One region of the Paenibacillus sp. GCM10027630 genome, then DNA from elsewhere that is predicted to be linked to it. Evidence: riboswitches for the same ligand, from Rfam matches in the RefSeq annotation. Region 1 holds a riboswitch; each other region holds the start of a gene.
What was found. A riboswitch is a leader RNA that binds a small molecule or an ion and turns the genes downstream of it on or off. The one in region 1 is predicted to bind cyclic di-AMP.
Positions count from the first base shown of each region.

Region 1 (5,128 bases):
TTGTGCATTTTCAAATCTCCCTTCATAAAAAATAAAAAGCCTGATTCCTCAAGCTTTTCTTCCATATGTTATGTAGGCACATTTGTGTCATTTTTCTATCAGATTGAGATGGATTTATAATTTCAGATGACTTAGTTGATTCTATTTCTTTAAATGATACGGTACAGTAGTTACAATTACATCTCTCCGATATAGCAAGTGTGTACGAATCAGTAAACTGGATGCAGGATATTATGCCAGCCTTTTTTAGGAATAAATTGCGGAATAATAACCGTAACCTGATAGCTCGACTCATTCGCTTTGCGTTGAACGGTATCAATAAACTTGGTCAGTGGCTGGATAATACTTCTGTAAGGAGAGTGGAGTGTCACCAGTCTCACATCAGGTTGCCACTTGTTCCACTTTTCTTCAAACGCCGCTTCATCCTCTCTTTCAAACGGGACGTACACTGCAATAATCTGGTGGGGTGAAAGGGATTTTGCATAGTTTAATGAGTACTCCACCACATGAGTAACTCCCGCCACAGGAAGAATGATTACATTTCCCTCAATCGGCACAGCAGGCTCACAGGTTGTAAGTCTCAATTGGTCGCTAACTGCTTCATAATGCTTTCTAATTCGATGAAAGAGATAAATGATTAAAGGCAAGAAAACTAATACAGACCAAACCTGTGAGAACTTGGTTAAAAAGAACATCATGGTGACGATAAAGCTGATCCCAGCACCTGTTGTGTTAATAATGAGTTTGGCAACCCAGCCTTTTGGTCTTTCACGAATCCATTTTACAACCATTCCTGTTTGGGAGAGGGTAAATGGGATAAACACACCTACAGCATAAAGCGGGATGAGTTGTTCCGTCCGTCCTTCAAAAACAATAATTAAGACGATTGAAAGAATCCCAAGAATAATGATCCCATTGGAGTATCCCAGCCGGTCCCCTCGAACCGTGAACATTCTAGGTATAAACTTATCTTTTGCAAGATTCACGGCAAGTAAGGGGAAAGCAGAATACCCGGTATTAGCAGCAAGGATTAAGATCAATGCCGTTGTTCCTTGAATGAAGAAGTACATAAAGTTCCTTCCGAACGTCTGTTCTGCTATTTGGGAGACAACTGTTACCTCGGATCTCGGAGAAATTCCATAATAATAAGCCAAGTATACAATTCCGGAAAATAACAAAGCCAATAAAGTACCCATCGCAATTAACGTTTTAGCAGCATTATTAGGAGCAGGGTTTTTAAAGTTCGGAATGGCATTCGAGATGGCCTCAACTCCTGTTAAAGCAGAACTACCTGAGGCAAAAGCTCTTAGAAGTAGAAACAAGCTAATTCCAACCACTGGTGTACCGATTGGTGTATGTAAAGCAGGTGAAACATGTCCCGTGAGGATGTTGTAAATACCCACGCTAATTAGAATAAATAAAGCTAAAACAAATAAATAAACCGGATAGGCTAATATAGAAGCAGACTCCGTTACGCCTCTTAAGTTCAAGATTGTAATAAACAAGACAAATATACTAGCAATGACTACATTATGAGCATGTAAACTAGGAAATGCAGACGTAATAGCATCCGTGCCGGCAGACACACTTACTGCTACCGTTAAGATGTAGTCTACCAACAAGGAGCCTCCGGCGATCAGCCCAGGATATATACCCAGATTTTCCTTCGATACCACATACTCCCCACCACCGTGAGGATAAGCGAAAATAATTTGCCGGTAAGATAAAATAAGAGCTAATAACAGAATTAATACTCCAAAGGCAATTGGCATGGAATACCAAAATGCTACGGCACTAACGGTTACTAAGACTAATAATATTTGCTCTGGGCCATAAGCAACTGAAGATAAGGCATCTGAAGAAAGGATGGCTAAAGCCTTAGTTTTATTAAGTTTTTGTTCCCCTAATTCATTTGATTTTAACGGTCGGCCAATTAAAAATCTCTTAGAGCAGATAACACTCGTGTTCACCACCATTTCACACCCAATTCCCGGGCTCTTTCTTTAAGATTGATAATTGTAAACAACAAAAAACACAGGTGCATGCAGCCCTGTGGTCACTAGGATCAGAAGCTTCACCCTCCACTCTCCATTTACGCTTACGAAGTTAGCTGTCGGATTCGGGCGTTGAGAGTCGCCCTACCAGGATTAATAATCCTTGGATTCACCCCAAGTGAGCAGACAACAGTTTTTACAACTGGCATCCCTACACCTGTTTGGTTCCCCCGCTTTTCATTTACTGAAAACTCAGCGATATTAGAATTGGAAACTGTATTTAGTTATAGATACAAGAATGAATACTACTCCTTTTGTCAGTGACTGTAAAATTTAAATATGGATTGAAAAAGGTGGATTATCTTGTATTTATCACATGTAAGCGATTACTTGGTGTTCAAGGTTCTATAAGCTCACTTTATCGCGTTCTTTCTTCAACTATCATAAATCTTTTAATAAAAAGGTTAACTATTTACTCAAGTTCTACAATTGTCGAACGCAGGCCCGATAGTTTTTTTAAATCCTTGATAATATCCAATGTTGTGTTAGTGAAGAAAAACAAATCATCTGCTTCTTTGGGATTTCGACAACTTATTTGAGGGAGAACAGACTCATAGCTCTCAAATATAAATGGACGTACTGAAGGAAGAAGTAGCTTCCTAAGTACGTCCATTGCTCTCTCGTTTTCCGTTAGTTAAGTGAGCTACACTTTTACTTTTGATACGATCAATTGGAGTTAAATTTCCCCAAAATCCACTTGTTTATAGAACGCGAAGCAAGACAATGTCTCTTTACCGCCGTCAGTATAGTAATTGATACGGGCCTCGGCGTTTTTAATGTTGCATAAACATATAGCGTGTTCGGCTATTTTATGGTGATGCTCGTATTGCAGTTCGGGGGCATTATTATGACGATGAGTACTTTTTTCTGGCTACTACTGGGGCAAAAAATCGGAATACGTGAACGACGTTTAATTATGGTCGACAATAATCAGTTCGGGTTGTTAAATAAATTCCTCCTCTGGAGCTGAGGGGACGGGTAGCGTGGTCTGGCTTGAATAAGTTAGGCATATGCCCGTGGACGTAAGCCCATCATTTTCATATACATACATAAAACATGTGTGAGCAGAAGAGGGAGATCTATGAGCAAGAATCTGTTTGATATCCAGACCGCCATTTTATTGTCCGCACTTTGCAGCCAAAGCTATCAACAGTTTGAAAGCGCCGATGGAACATTTGTTCTGCCGCGTCGTTATCAGTTGGTTACGGAATTTGAAGCCGCTTCATTTACAGGCAGAAAAGAACCGTTCGGCTTTATCGCCGAGGCAGCTGACCGGATCGTCCTGGTGTTTCGTGGAACGAATACCAAATCGGACTGGATATCCGATGCAATCGCCAGACAGAACGCGTTTCCCTATGTGAAGAACAGCGGCTCCGTGCACCAGGGGTTTCTCGGGATTTATGAATCGGCTCGGCAACCCGTCTTGTCAGCCTTACAGACTCTTTCCCGTCATAAGCCGCTTTATATTACAGGGCATAGCCTTGGCGGTGCGCTTGCCCATCTATGCGCCGTTGACACCGCAGTGAATAGCGGCTTCAGCGATCCTATCGTTTATACGTATGCTTCACCTCGTGTGGGGAACGCTGAATTTTCCAGCACCTTCAACCAAATATTCGACCGGCATCGAATTCACAACCCGTTCGATCTCGTTCCGCAGCTGCCGCCTATTCTCTATAAATCTCCGAAAACAGGCCAAACCTACACCTACTTACACGCCAAAAAAAGCCGTGAGCTGCCTTTCCAAAAGGGCTCTGTCGCCGCCAATCACGAAATTGCCAACTACTTCACCGAGCTTTCGCTGCAGGATCCCACTTATGCGCAGCTGCTGTGCACGGGCAATCCCGGGTTGTGTCCATAACTCCAAACCGATGTTCTTGTCACCCGACTACACATTATTACTAGAACAGGGAGCTCGCCTGGTCGTTCCTGAAGCTGTTAGCCCTTCCGGAGGCGGCCCTCCTAACTCCCTGAACTCTCGTGTCCCGTTCGTTGTCTGTTTTATTGAGTGTCTTTGTCACTTTTGTATTCCAAAATATCGCCTGGCTGACAATCCAAAGTCTTACATATCGCTTCTAATGTTGAAAAACGAACAGCTTTTGCTTTCCCATTTTTCAGAATGGAAAGATTCGCCATAGTAATTCCAACCCTCTCCGCAAGCTCCGTTACGCTCATTTTTCGCTTTGCTAACATCACATCAATATTGATGATAATCGCCATGTTATTCACCTCAGATCGTTAAATCATTTTCTGATTTTATATTAATAGCTTCTTGTAAAAGTCTTTGAAGAACAGCAGCAAAAACGGCGATCACCATAGAGGCGAAAATAATGATCAATCCCATTGGAATGAAACTTGGAGGGTCAACTCTCTTCCCCATGAGATAGTAGAGTGGCATACCTAGCAGGTACAAGGTACTGATTGTGATGGCACAGTATTTTATATTCTTTAAAGCCCTTACAGATAATTCCGAGAACGCTTGGTTCTTATCAATATAGCTCAAAAGTTTAAAAGCTTGATACAGAGCAAAGTAAAAAGGTATCGCTGCCGCGTACATATCGATTAAAACGAGAGATTTCATGTAAGCGATATCTGGGTACAATTCTCCAGCAAAATTCCCGATCTTAGGCACTAAAAATATGCAAAAAGCAAGAATTGGGATTCCAATAAAAATAACAGCCATCTTCAAAAAGAGTGTTGTTCCCCGTTTCATTAAGAGCACCTCGCTAATTTAATATAAAATGACTTTAACAGAAAATATATTGTTTTACAATAAATTAATATCGTTATTTATTAAATTGTTATTGTTAATGGAATATCCTTTTTATTTTAAGCAAAAAAATAAAAGCATTTCTCATTACGAAGAAATGCTCTTACTTTAAAATGATTACTTTAAACTTAACTTATTTAATATCTCTATAAATTGACTTTTAGTTTCAGGCTCCTTATCATTTTTTGTGAAGTTTAACATATAAATAGCCTTTCCTTTTATAGGTAAAGATGCATAATAAGTATCATGTGTTCCTGCACTACCTGAGGCAGCAGTACCATTGTCGGAATCTAATGTAATTAATCCA
Region 1 is NZ_JBHTGY010000018.1:25,974-31,101, forward strand. It holds partial or broken gene ACFQ0C_RS09850 (APC family permease) at 142-1,976, opposite strand; cyclic di-AMP (ydaO/yuaA leader) riboswitch at 2,081-2,262, opposite strand; gene ACFQ0C_RS09855 (lipase family protein) at 3,136-3,912, shown strand; gene ACFQ0C_RS09860 (helix-turn-helix domain-containing protein) at 4,053-4,271, opposite strand; gene ACFQ0C_RS09865 (DUF2975 domain-containing protein) at 4,282-4,764, opposite strand; gene ACFQ0C_RS09870 (hypothetical protein) at 4,939-5,128, opposite strand, start outside.

Region 2 (5,128 bases), on a different contig from region 1:
ACTCTACATTGCCCGCGATGTCAAGTCGTCCTTACCGAACCTATTGCGGTACCTAATATAGAAGCTTCGGAGTAACTAATGAATAGTTACGGATATATGTTTAAAGAAAGGGACCTATTAATGGGTCCCTTTTTTGTTTGCAGGGGGAAAATAACAATCAAACAAAATTATCTTAATCCTCATTCAGAAATAAATCAGCTGCCAAAGAAATCTGCATCTGCTGCCATACTTGCTTGACGATTAGTTAATTATTAGTCATTTATCATTGGTAACTGGAAATATAAAGGAATATATTATTTATCAGGATAGTTAAGATGAGATCAAGAATAGGAGGTTAGGAGCATGGAGAGAACAGCTGACGCCGCTGGGTGCACAATTTTTGATAAGTCAGGGAGGATTTTACTCGTTCATCAAGTTTACGGCAAAAAAAAGTGGGCACTGCCGGGCGGTGTTGTGGAGAACGGAGAGTCTTCATGGGAAGCTGCAGTTCGGGAATGTAAGGAGGAAATTCAGATAGAAGTTACAGATATGTCACTCAGTGGACTTTACTTTTTATCTCATCGAAATGCCTATGTTTTTATTTTTCGAGCGAATTCTTTCAGCGGAATCCCTACGCCTGACGGTATAGAAATTGATGAATGTGCCTATTTTGATTTGCATGATTTGCCCAAACCAATGTCTAATTTTACTATTCAAAGAATCCAAGATGTCGCTTTATTTGAAAAGAACGTATATATGAGAGAGCAGCATGTAAATACGTATGTGATTGAATAAGCTGGTTCTCAAATATTTTAGTCTGCCCGAGGCATTCGGAGAAGTGACTCAGGCAGACTAAATAAATTTATATGTTTTTAGCACCTATGTATCTGGATCCCCAATAAGGGCTGAATAGTGAATCGATTTGAACCCCGTGTGATGACGTAGCTGAGATGAATTGACCGTTACCCATATAGATTCCTACGTGAGATACGCCGCTTTTAGAAAAAAAGACCAAATCCCCCTGAGTAGGATAAGCTACTGCGGTTCCCACATTATCGTACATTTCAATAGATGTTCGAGGTAAATCAATTCCCCGATTATGAGTAAATACATACCGTACAAACCCTGAACAATCGAATCCGTTAGGTGTACTGCCTCCCCATTTATAAGGTACGCCAAGATACTCTTTGGCGAATTGGAGGATAGTATCCTGCTTCTTTGATTTATACCACGCTGGGGCATGGTATTTCCCATCCGCGTCTACGATGGCGAGCTGATTCTCGTCATCCCATTGAACTTTGTTTCCGAGAGTTTCGGATACGAACCGGAGAGGTAAATATACACTTCCTTGGTCCATACCGATCATGGATTTCACTTCGACTTGTTTCCCGTTGACTTGTACGAACGTATCTCCAGTTTTCAAGGTTAAGGTTTGATCGTCCTTTTTCATAGAGACTTTAACCTCTCTACCTTCCTTTGACCAGCTGATCTGGTAACCGAGCGCTTCCATCAGAGGACGAAACGGTACTTGGAGCTGAGAATTGGTATCCACGACAGGTTGTACTTCGGGAAAATTGAGGAGCGTATCATTGACTTGAATTTTGACTCCTTCATTCGGGGTTGAGGCATGAGCACTGACCGTAGAAAAGAATGCGCAAGAAAGAAATGCACTAAAAAACACAAACGATTTGCCTGAAAGCTTCAAACTATTTTCCTCCTAATAGCCTCCGAGGTTAGTTGACGGGTTAGGGAAGAGGTTTTCCCTTATTCGCAGCTCAAAGCAGTCGAATATTCACCCCGAGAATAGATGTCCCCCGTACTAGCACTTATGCTGTGCAGATTCGGCATATTTTACTAAAAACCACCCTTACAATATATTCGTGTCCCAATTGATATATCAGTGGGTGTCAGCGTGTTATAACGAGTTTGGATATCTCTGATATATCTCTTTTGCACTAAGATGTGATATATTTTCTTATATCCATTTTACGCTAGGAGGCATTTCAATGAGTCAGCGCTATCGAATTACAAGAGCATTTCAGGAAAATGACAGTTCAGACCTAACCATTTCTTTGGAAGAGTGTAAACAGTATTTTGCATCCAAACCTGATTTTACTTATACGTCAGTGTTTACGGTGACAGGCTCTACCAGCATGTCTATTGAAGGAGACTTCTTCATGTGGAGCTACGGCGATACAAAGATCCCATTCCGTCATTATCAAGGCGATATCTACGTATCTGGCACCAATGAAGCAGTCATTCCCAAAATAATTGAGGTTGCAGGTGAATTAAGGGCGGATGTGTCGGAGGGGTAATCTTTTCGACTGAAGAAGGTTCTATTTGCAACCTGGTTGCTGTGATAGAGGAATATTAATGGAGTGGCTGTTACTTATGTCGGAAGCCAGATTGTATATCTCAAATATGGTGCAATGGCCTAGTTACATAGGGGGACATAATGATCAAGATCAGGAACATCTTGAAAGATCACTATGATCTAGATATCATAAACGTTTTACCACAGAAGGGTGGTTGGGCGGCACTTGCATATAAAGTTTATGACAACAAGGCTGCCTACTTTTTGAAGGTTTATGAAAAGAGCAGAGCATCCACCGCCAAATGGACGGCACATATAGATCAATATGTTCCTATTCTGGTGTGGCTCATGCATAATAGCAGCTTGAAAGGTAAAATTCCGGTACCCATTTTAACTAAAAAAGGTGACTATAAATGTGAGGATGATGCTGGAGTTTATTTGCTTTATGAATATATAGATGGAGAAACAATTGGTGATAAAGATTTGAACAAGGAGCAAATTTACCATCTATCGGTAATAGTGACAGAGCTTCATGCCTATGGAGAAGAAATACCTATTCAAACGGATATGGTCAAAGAAAATTTTCATGTTCCGTTTTTGCCAGAGCTTAGAAACTCGTTGGATGAAGAGAATAACCTTATTCCTGTTGATCTAAGAGAAGTGATGAACCCTCACATTGAACAAATTAGGGATATGATCGATACCGTTGAACAATTGTCTGTGAGGTTAAAGACCGGTAATGTAAGAATGGCTCTGTGCCACTCAGATCTCCACAATTGGAATCTGATGCAATCCGAACCACATCTGATGTTAATTGACTGGGAAGGGTTGAAATTGGCCCCCGTTGAAGCGGATATGATGTTCTTGGTTGACAAGCCGTACTTTGCTGAATTTTTAAGCATCTATCAGAATCTTCATAAGGATTTTGTAATGAATCCTGATGTCTTGCAGTTTTATAAGGGCAGGCGCAAGCTGGAAGATGTCTGGGAATTTATGGAGCAACTCCTATTCGACAAACAAGATGGTGAAGAAAGAGTTACTACTATTAGCCTCTTAGCGACAGAACTGCGCGATATAGACGTATAATGATCCAGCACAGAGGACACCTTGTATCTGAAATAAACGATCCCTAATAGGTTGGAAATTTTAATTACATATTGCGGAGATTGATGGTTGCATCCGCAGGCTGGGCCGTGTAGCAGAAAAATATGCTAAACGGCTTTTTTACTGTTGCTATATACAGTCTCATTGTGTATAGTGTAACTATACAGTTTTACTATATATAGTCTGACGATATATGTGCCGTTGATTCAAGGAGGGGAAACATGAGCAGAGATAAAAATTTGCCGCTTACGGAAACCGTTTATTATATTCTATTGGCCTTGATGGAACCGGCACATGGATATTTGATTATGCAAAAGGTTGAGGAGCTAAGCGGCGGACAGGTAAGAATGGCTGCTGGGACGCTGTATGGAGCTGTTGAGAATTTGGTGAAGCTAAAATTTATACAGCCTGTCAAAAGTGAGGACAGCAGGCGTAAGGTTTATGCCATTACTGATAGAGGACTGGAAATTTTGCGTCTCGACTTTGAAAGAATGAAACATATGATTGAGGTTACGAAAGATACCTTCAGATAAGAAATGGGGGAATAGTGGTGAAAAAATTTAAGTTCTTTATTAATTTTGAGAAAGAAGAGCAATGGCTGAATAAGATGGCCCAGCAAGGTTACAGATTCACAAAAAAAACGATGGGTTATGAATTTCAACCCGACAAACCCGACAATGCAGTTATAAAAATGGATTACCGAACATTTAAAAAGCAGGAGGATTTTGCAGATTACTGTGCTCTTTTCGAAGACTGTGGTTGGCAACATATTACGGGGACCAAAAGTTCGGGTTATCAATATTTTAGGAAGATACACGAAAATGGATACGATGATATTTTTTCAGATGCTGATTCCAAAGCCGGAAGATATAAAAGAATATCTGAAATGTGGAGCACCTTGGCTACTACCTTCATCCCTATTTTTGTAGTACTAATCTCCACCGACTCTATTGATACGGCAGCATTTCTAAATCCCAAATTATTGTATTATACTCCCGGGCTATGGGAAGAAACAGGATCGGCCTTTTGGAAAGCCTTTCTCTTTGAAACGCCATTTGCCTTTTTCAGAGGGTTTCTCTGGTTACTTATTCCTATTATGATTGTTTTATATTTAATATTTGCATTCAAAGCGAATAAGCAATATAGCAAAATACAAGCAGATAAGTATGGGAAATGAGAAATGCTAACTATCAAAAAAACTATCAGCAAGGCTGTCGATTGCAAATGGATCGGCAGCTTTTCTGCGTAATTGGTACAATTAGCTGTTTTCTAAGTGTTCTTTTGAAATTGGCCAATGATCCGAGCGAGAAATTCAATCGGATTATTTGTGAACATTTTAATAAAAAAGATTGACGTTTCTGTGAACAAAGTGAATAATATAGCGTATAAGGAGTGAGCTGACTTGAAGAATAATACGCCAATACTGAATGCGGTGAAGGTTGTAGGTATTTCGCTACTTGCAATAGGATTTATTATGTTGATATTAGGTATTTTCGATAATAATTATAGCAGTATGATTCCCATTGGTATGGGCACAATTGCGGGAGCTGTTCTTATATTCATAATGGGCGTGTTCTTTGTTGCAACGGAAGAGATGCTAGCGAAGACCGGGAGAAGTTAATAATTTGAATAGCTCGCAAAAGAACCCTCAAGTTAACTTGAAGGTTCTTTTACTCATTTTATAGGACAATAGGGTTTACCCTTGTGAGACAGCCCCTGATCAGACAAAAC
Region 2 is NZ_JBHTGY010000039.1:177,376-182,503, forward strand. It holds gene ACFQ0C_RS21260 (protein adenylyltransferase SelO) at 1-56, shown strand, start outside; gene ACFQ0C_RS21265 (NUDIX domain-containing protein) at 343-774, shown strand; gene ACFQ0C_RS21270 (C40 family peptidase) at 842-1,684, opposite strand; cyclic di-AMP (ydaO/yuaA leader) riboswitch at 1,687-1,836, opposite strand; gene ACFQ0C_RS21275 (hypothetical protein) at 1,986-2,294, shown strand; gene ACFQ0C_RS21280 (aminoglycoside phosphotransferase family protein) at 2,435-3,379, shown strand; gene ACFQ0C_RS21285 (PadR family transcriptional regulator) at 3,619-3,930, shown strand; gene ACFQ0C_RS21290 (DUF2812 domain-containing protein) at 3,948-4,574, shown strand; gene ACFQ0C_RS21295 (hypothetical protein) at 4,800-5,018, shown strand; gene qoxD (cytochrome aa3 quinol oxidase subunit IV) at 5,118-5,128, opposite strand, start outside.
Region 2: linked by a shared signal. The riboswitch ahead of ACFQ0C_RS21270 (C40 family peptidase) and the one ahead of ACFQ0C_RS09850 (APC family permease) in region 1 are both predicted to bind cyclic di-AMP.

Region 3 (5,128 bases), on a different contig from region 1:
GATCTTATTAATACAAAGGAATTTCAGAGGCTTCGCCGGATACGTCAGTTGGGGACATGCTTTTTAACGTTTCATGGCGCGGAGCATAGCCGATTTTCTCATTCTCTGGGCGTATATGAAGTAACCCGTAAAATCATCTCGCAATTTGAACGCAACAAATACGAGGATTGGCCTAGTGAAGAACGGCTGTTGTGCTTATGCGCCGCGCTGCTTCATGATGTAGGTCATGGTCCGTTCTCTCATTCCATTGAAAAAACCTTTGGAACCCATCATGAGGACTGGTCCTGCCGCATTGTTCTTGGCAACACGGAAATCAATCGGGTGTTAAGAGAGGTTTCACCCACTTTTCCTCAGCAAGTAGCGGGTGTCATCGCCAAAACGTATCATAAAGAAATTGTGGTCAGTCTAGTTTCGAGTCAATTGGATGCGGATCGTATGGATTACTTATTGCGCGATGCCTACTTCACTGGTGTGAATTACGGTACGTTTGATTTGGAGCGGATATTGCGTGTAATGCGGCCCTTTCAAGGACATATTGTAATGAAAGAAAGCGGTATGCATGCTGTAGAAGACTACTTAATGTCACGTTATCAGATGTATTGGCAAATATATTTCCATCCGGTAACTCGCAGCGCTGAGATTGTATTACATAAGGTGTTTCAAAGAGCAAAGCAGTTATTCGAAGAAGGATATAGCTTCGCCTTCATGCTGCCGCCATTGCTGAGCTTATTCCGTCAATCGCTTACCGTTCAGGAATATCACATGCTGGATGAGGCGTTAATGCAAACGGTGCTGATGCAGTGGGCGTATGAAAAGGATGAGATTTTGTCAGACCTGTGCTCACGGTTTCTGAATCGTAATCTTTTTAAATATGTGTCGCTGGAGCGGATTGAAGCTGAACAGATCGAACGGCTGAGGGAAACGATGGAAGGACTTGGAATGGACCCTATTTTTTATCTGGCCATTGATTTTCCGTCCGATCTTTCCTATGATGTGTACCGCCCTGGCGATCATGACGAAAAACTGCCCATTTTGTTATTGGATAACAAGGATAGATTAACTGAGATATCGCTTAAATCCGACATTGTAAGATCAATCAGCGGTATTCATATGGGGAAATATCATTTGTATTTCCCGGAAGAGCTGCTTCTTCATAGCCAGCGGCAGACTTTTGCACCGGATATTCGCAGGCTGTTGGGCATAGATTAAGCGAAAGTTTTACCTACATAAAACAAATAAAGGAGAATAGCTACTTCAATGTTAACAGACACGCATACTCATCTTAATGCTCCCCAGTTCGATGAAGATCGACATGACGTTATTCAGCGCGCGCTCGAGAGCGGAATCAGTCGAATCATTAATGTCGGATTTAATCGGGAAACCATCCCTAGCTCAATTGCCTTAGCGGAGCAATATGATTTTATTTATTCAACCGTTGGTTGGCATCCCCAGGATGCGAAGGATATGACGGCGGATGATTTAGATTGGATCGAACAATTATGTGCCCATCCGAAAGTGGTAGCCATAGGTGAGATTGGCCTTGATTATTATTGGGACACCTCGCCTAAAGATGTGCAGGATCGTGTATTTCGGGAGCAAATCCGGTTGGCGCGTAAGCTGGGTATGCCGATCGTGATTCACAACCGCGATGCGCACCATGACATTCTTCAGGTTCTTCGCGAAGAAAAGGCTTCAGATGTTGGAGGGGTCATGCACTGCTTCTCAGGCAGCTGGGAAACGGCGAAGCTCTGTATGGATATGAATTTTCACATTTCCTTCGGAGGGCCTGTTACATTCAAGAATGCAAAGCAGCCAAAAGAAGTGTTGGAAAAGGTGCCGTTGGAGCGTCTTTTGATTGAAACAGATGCCCCCTATTTAACCCCGCACCCATTTCGCGGCAAGAGGAACGAGACGGCATATGTGAAATTAGTCGCAGAAACGGCTGCTGAGCTTAAAGGGCTGACTTTGGAAGAATTAGCTCGGGTAACTACCCAAAATGCGGTTACATTATTCGGGTTACTTTAATTTGGTTATAAGGGTTTGGACGAGTCTATTTTCGTCGAAAACACGATAATCAAAGAAATATATGGTATATTGTACGATTTCAATAGAAAAACAATGGTTTTATTCCTGAAAACGGATGAAAATACCTAATATGGTCAAAAATCAAGGTTTTTTGACCAGTTTGTATACTTTACAACTTTGTATCAGACAGCGTAAACTCAATATTAACTTAATACGTTTACCAAGTTTTCATTTTCGCTGAGTTTCCATCAGGGAAACGGGGGAACCGCAAAGTGACTGTCCCATTTTTTCAATGAGACAAAGGTCACATTTTCAGGGGTGAATCATGGTTAGGTCATGTTACAGTGAACCGACCCAAGTAGGGCGACTCTCAAGTCCGAATCCGTCAGCTAACCTCGTAAGCGTTAAGAGAGAGGTAACGATTGTCGTGCGCTTTATTTCATATTGCTGAAATAACTCAAAGTCACGGGAAGAGTCCTCTTTCCGCGACTTTTTTGTGTTCTTCGTTACGATATTCAATTCACAGACCGGGTACATAGCTGCTCAGGTAACCAAGGAGGTGCTAGCCGCACGCAGGAAGAACGATATGGAAAGTAAGATTGCAGCCCCTAGTTGATTAACGAAAAGATTGCAAAATTAAACCATAGTCGCGTCAGATGAATCATGCGTAACACACGACGGCGGGGCTTTGAAGGAGGACCGAACAAGTGGGAGCTATTCACCATGAGCAACCCCATGTAAGACGATCATCCAGCATGTCCTTCGCAATGCGATGGAAGCATGAAAACTTGCGTTTGATTTGGATCATTGGACTTATTTCAATCGCTATGACTTTCATGTTTATGATGATGTTACACGGTACGGCTACCAAGAAGGTATCTGTAGTTGTGAACGGACAGGAATCGGTTGTTTATACTAAACAATGGGTTCTACAGAGTTTACTGGATGAGCAAGGAATTTCTGTTGGAGAGCACGATCGTCTCTCTGCAGAGCTTGGAGCCAAGCTGAAGAGCGGGGACCGGATTGCGATAGAACATGCACAACCGGTGCAGTTAACAGCGGATGGAGAAACCAAGACCCTGTATACGGTGGCCAAGACCGTGGGGACTGCTTTAAGCGAATTAAAAGTGCCGGTTGGCGAGCTAGACAAGGTTAGTCCAGCTATTGATGCCAATTTGGCGGAGAATAGGGCAATCCAGATCGTCCGTGTCAAGAAAGAGACGGAAGAGGTAACGGAACCGATTGCTTTTGATGTGGAGAAAAAGAATGATCCTCAGCTTGTTAAGGGGAAAGAGCAAATAGTTCAAGAAGGACAAGAAGGGCTGCTCCTAAAAACGAAAGAAAAGCTGTTTGAAGATGGTAAGCTTGTATCCGAACAAGTGGTTGATGAAAAAGTAAAGTCTGAAAGTATCAATAAAATTGTTGCAATAGGAACGAAAAATCCGGTAGTAGTATTATCAGCATCCTCGCCGAATTTGCAAGATGTGATGAAGAGCGGCGTTTCTTTCGGAGTGAAGCAGGTTATTAACAATGTGACGCTAACGGCCTATTCGGCTGGAGCATCATCAACTGGCAAAAGCGCCGAACACCCGCAGTATGGACTAACGTCCTCAGGCACGAGAGTAACGGAAGGTCGAACGATTGCAGTGGATCCTAAAGTAATTCCGCTCGGTTGGTGGGTTTATATTGACGGACTTGGATTCCGCAGAGCCGAAGATACCGGCAGTGCAGTTAAGGGTAACAAAGTTGATGTCTATTTTGACAACAACGATTATGCGAACCGTTTCGGCACTAAACGCGGGTATACCATTTACGTAATTGGACCCAAGAAACCTACAGCGGACTAAAGGCCTGCAATTAGGGCAGACTCATCATATATAAGGTTTTGAAAGAAGAAGGGGGCATCCTCTTCTTTTTTCTGTTCTTTTGGATTTCCCCCGGAGTCCCCCACCCAAACCCTCCGGATTTCCCCACCCAAACCCTCCCCGCCGGGAGGGCTCCAAGGGCTGGCCGCCCTCTGGACACCCGCTAACGGCTTGGGGTGGGAGGCAGATTGGCGTTTCGTATGCTATTATAGGTGGAGGATCGCTTTCGTCCCTAGGGGACACGCTTTCAGTTAGTGCACTCTTGCCCCCACCAAAATCCTCCGGAGTCCCCCACCCAAACCCTCCCCGCCGGGAGGGCTCCAAGGGCTACCGCCCTCTGGACACCCGCTTTATTGGGGAAGGAGCTTCGACAGTTCTTCGATGGGTTGGAGGTGGTAGGAGCGCGTTAGTCGTGGCTGCTTTGGCTTCGCGAAGCAAGCCACTCCACGCTTGCATAGTGTGCGGTAACAGGCTAGATCAGAGTGTCCCATTCATAAAGGGCAGGGGATCAGAGGAGAAGCGTGTCCCGTAGGGACGGTAGCGATGTAAGTACATAAGGCTCCAAGGGAGCGCCACCGAACCTCCTCCCCCAAGCCCTTAACGGGTGTCCAGAGGGCGGAGCCCTTGGGGCCCTCCCGGCGGGGAGGGTTTGGGAGGAGAATAATCCAGTGATCAAGGAAATTATTGTGGTTGAAGGAAAAGATGATACAACCGCTATAAAACGAGCGGTTGAGGCGGAAACGATTGAGACCGGCGGATCGGCGATTAACAAGGATATTATTAAACGAATCAAGCTTGCCCAGCAGCGGCGCGGTGTAATTGTGCTGACTGACCCGGATCATGCCGGAGAGCGGATTCGTAAGATTATTACTGCCCAAGTGCCTGGCTGCAAGCATGCCTTTATAACGCAGGAAAATGCGACAAGCAAAGGGGATATTGGGGTAGAGAATGCATCTGTGGAGACGATCCGTGAAGCACTCTCTAACTTGCGTACGGATTATGAGTCAGCAGAGTCCGATATTACTTTAGACGATTTGGTTGCGGCAGGATTAATAGTTCATCCCCAAGCTGCTTCGCGACGTATGGCTGTAGGGAAAGTGTTGGGGATTGGCTATTGTAACGGCAAGCAATTTTATAAACGATGCAGAATGTTCCAAATCACACGTGAAGAATTTGCGGCTGCTTGGCGGCAGCTGGATAAAGAAGAGGGGTAAGTAGAGTTAACCATGGATACAGTC
Region 3 is NZ_JBHTGY010000017.1:17,529-22,656, forward strand. It holds gene ACFQ0C_RS09455 (HD domain-containing protein) at 1-1,209, shown strand, start outside; gene ACFQ0C_RS09460 (TatD family hydrolase) at 1,258-2,025, shown strand; cyclic di-AMP (ydaO/yuaA leader) riboswitch at 2,251-2,445, shown strand; gene ACFQ0C_RS09465 (resuscitation-promoting factor) at 2,733-3,872, shown strand; gene rnmV (ribonuclease M5) at 4,559-5,104, shown strand; gene rsmA (16S rRNA (adenine(1518)-N(6)/adenine(1519)-N(6))-dimethyltransferase RsmA) at 5,117-5,128, shown strand, end outside.
Region 3: linked by a shared signal. The riboswitch ahead of ACFQ0C_RS09465 (resuscitation-promoting factor) and the one ahead of ACFQ0C_RS09850 (APC family permease) in region 1 are both predicted to bind cyclic di-AMP.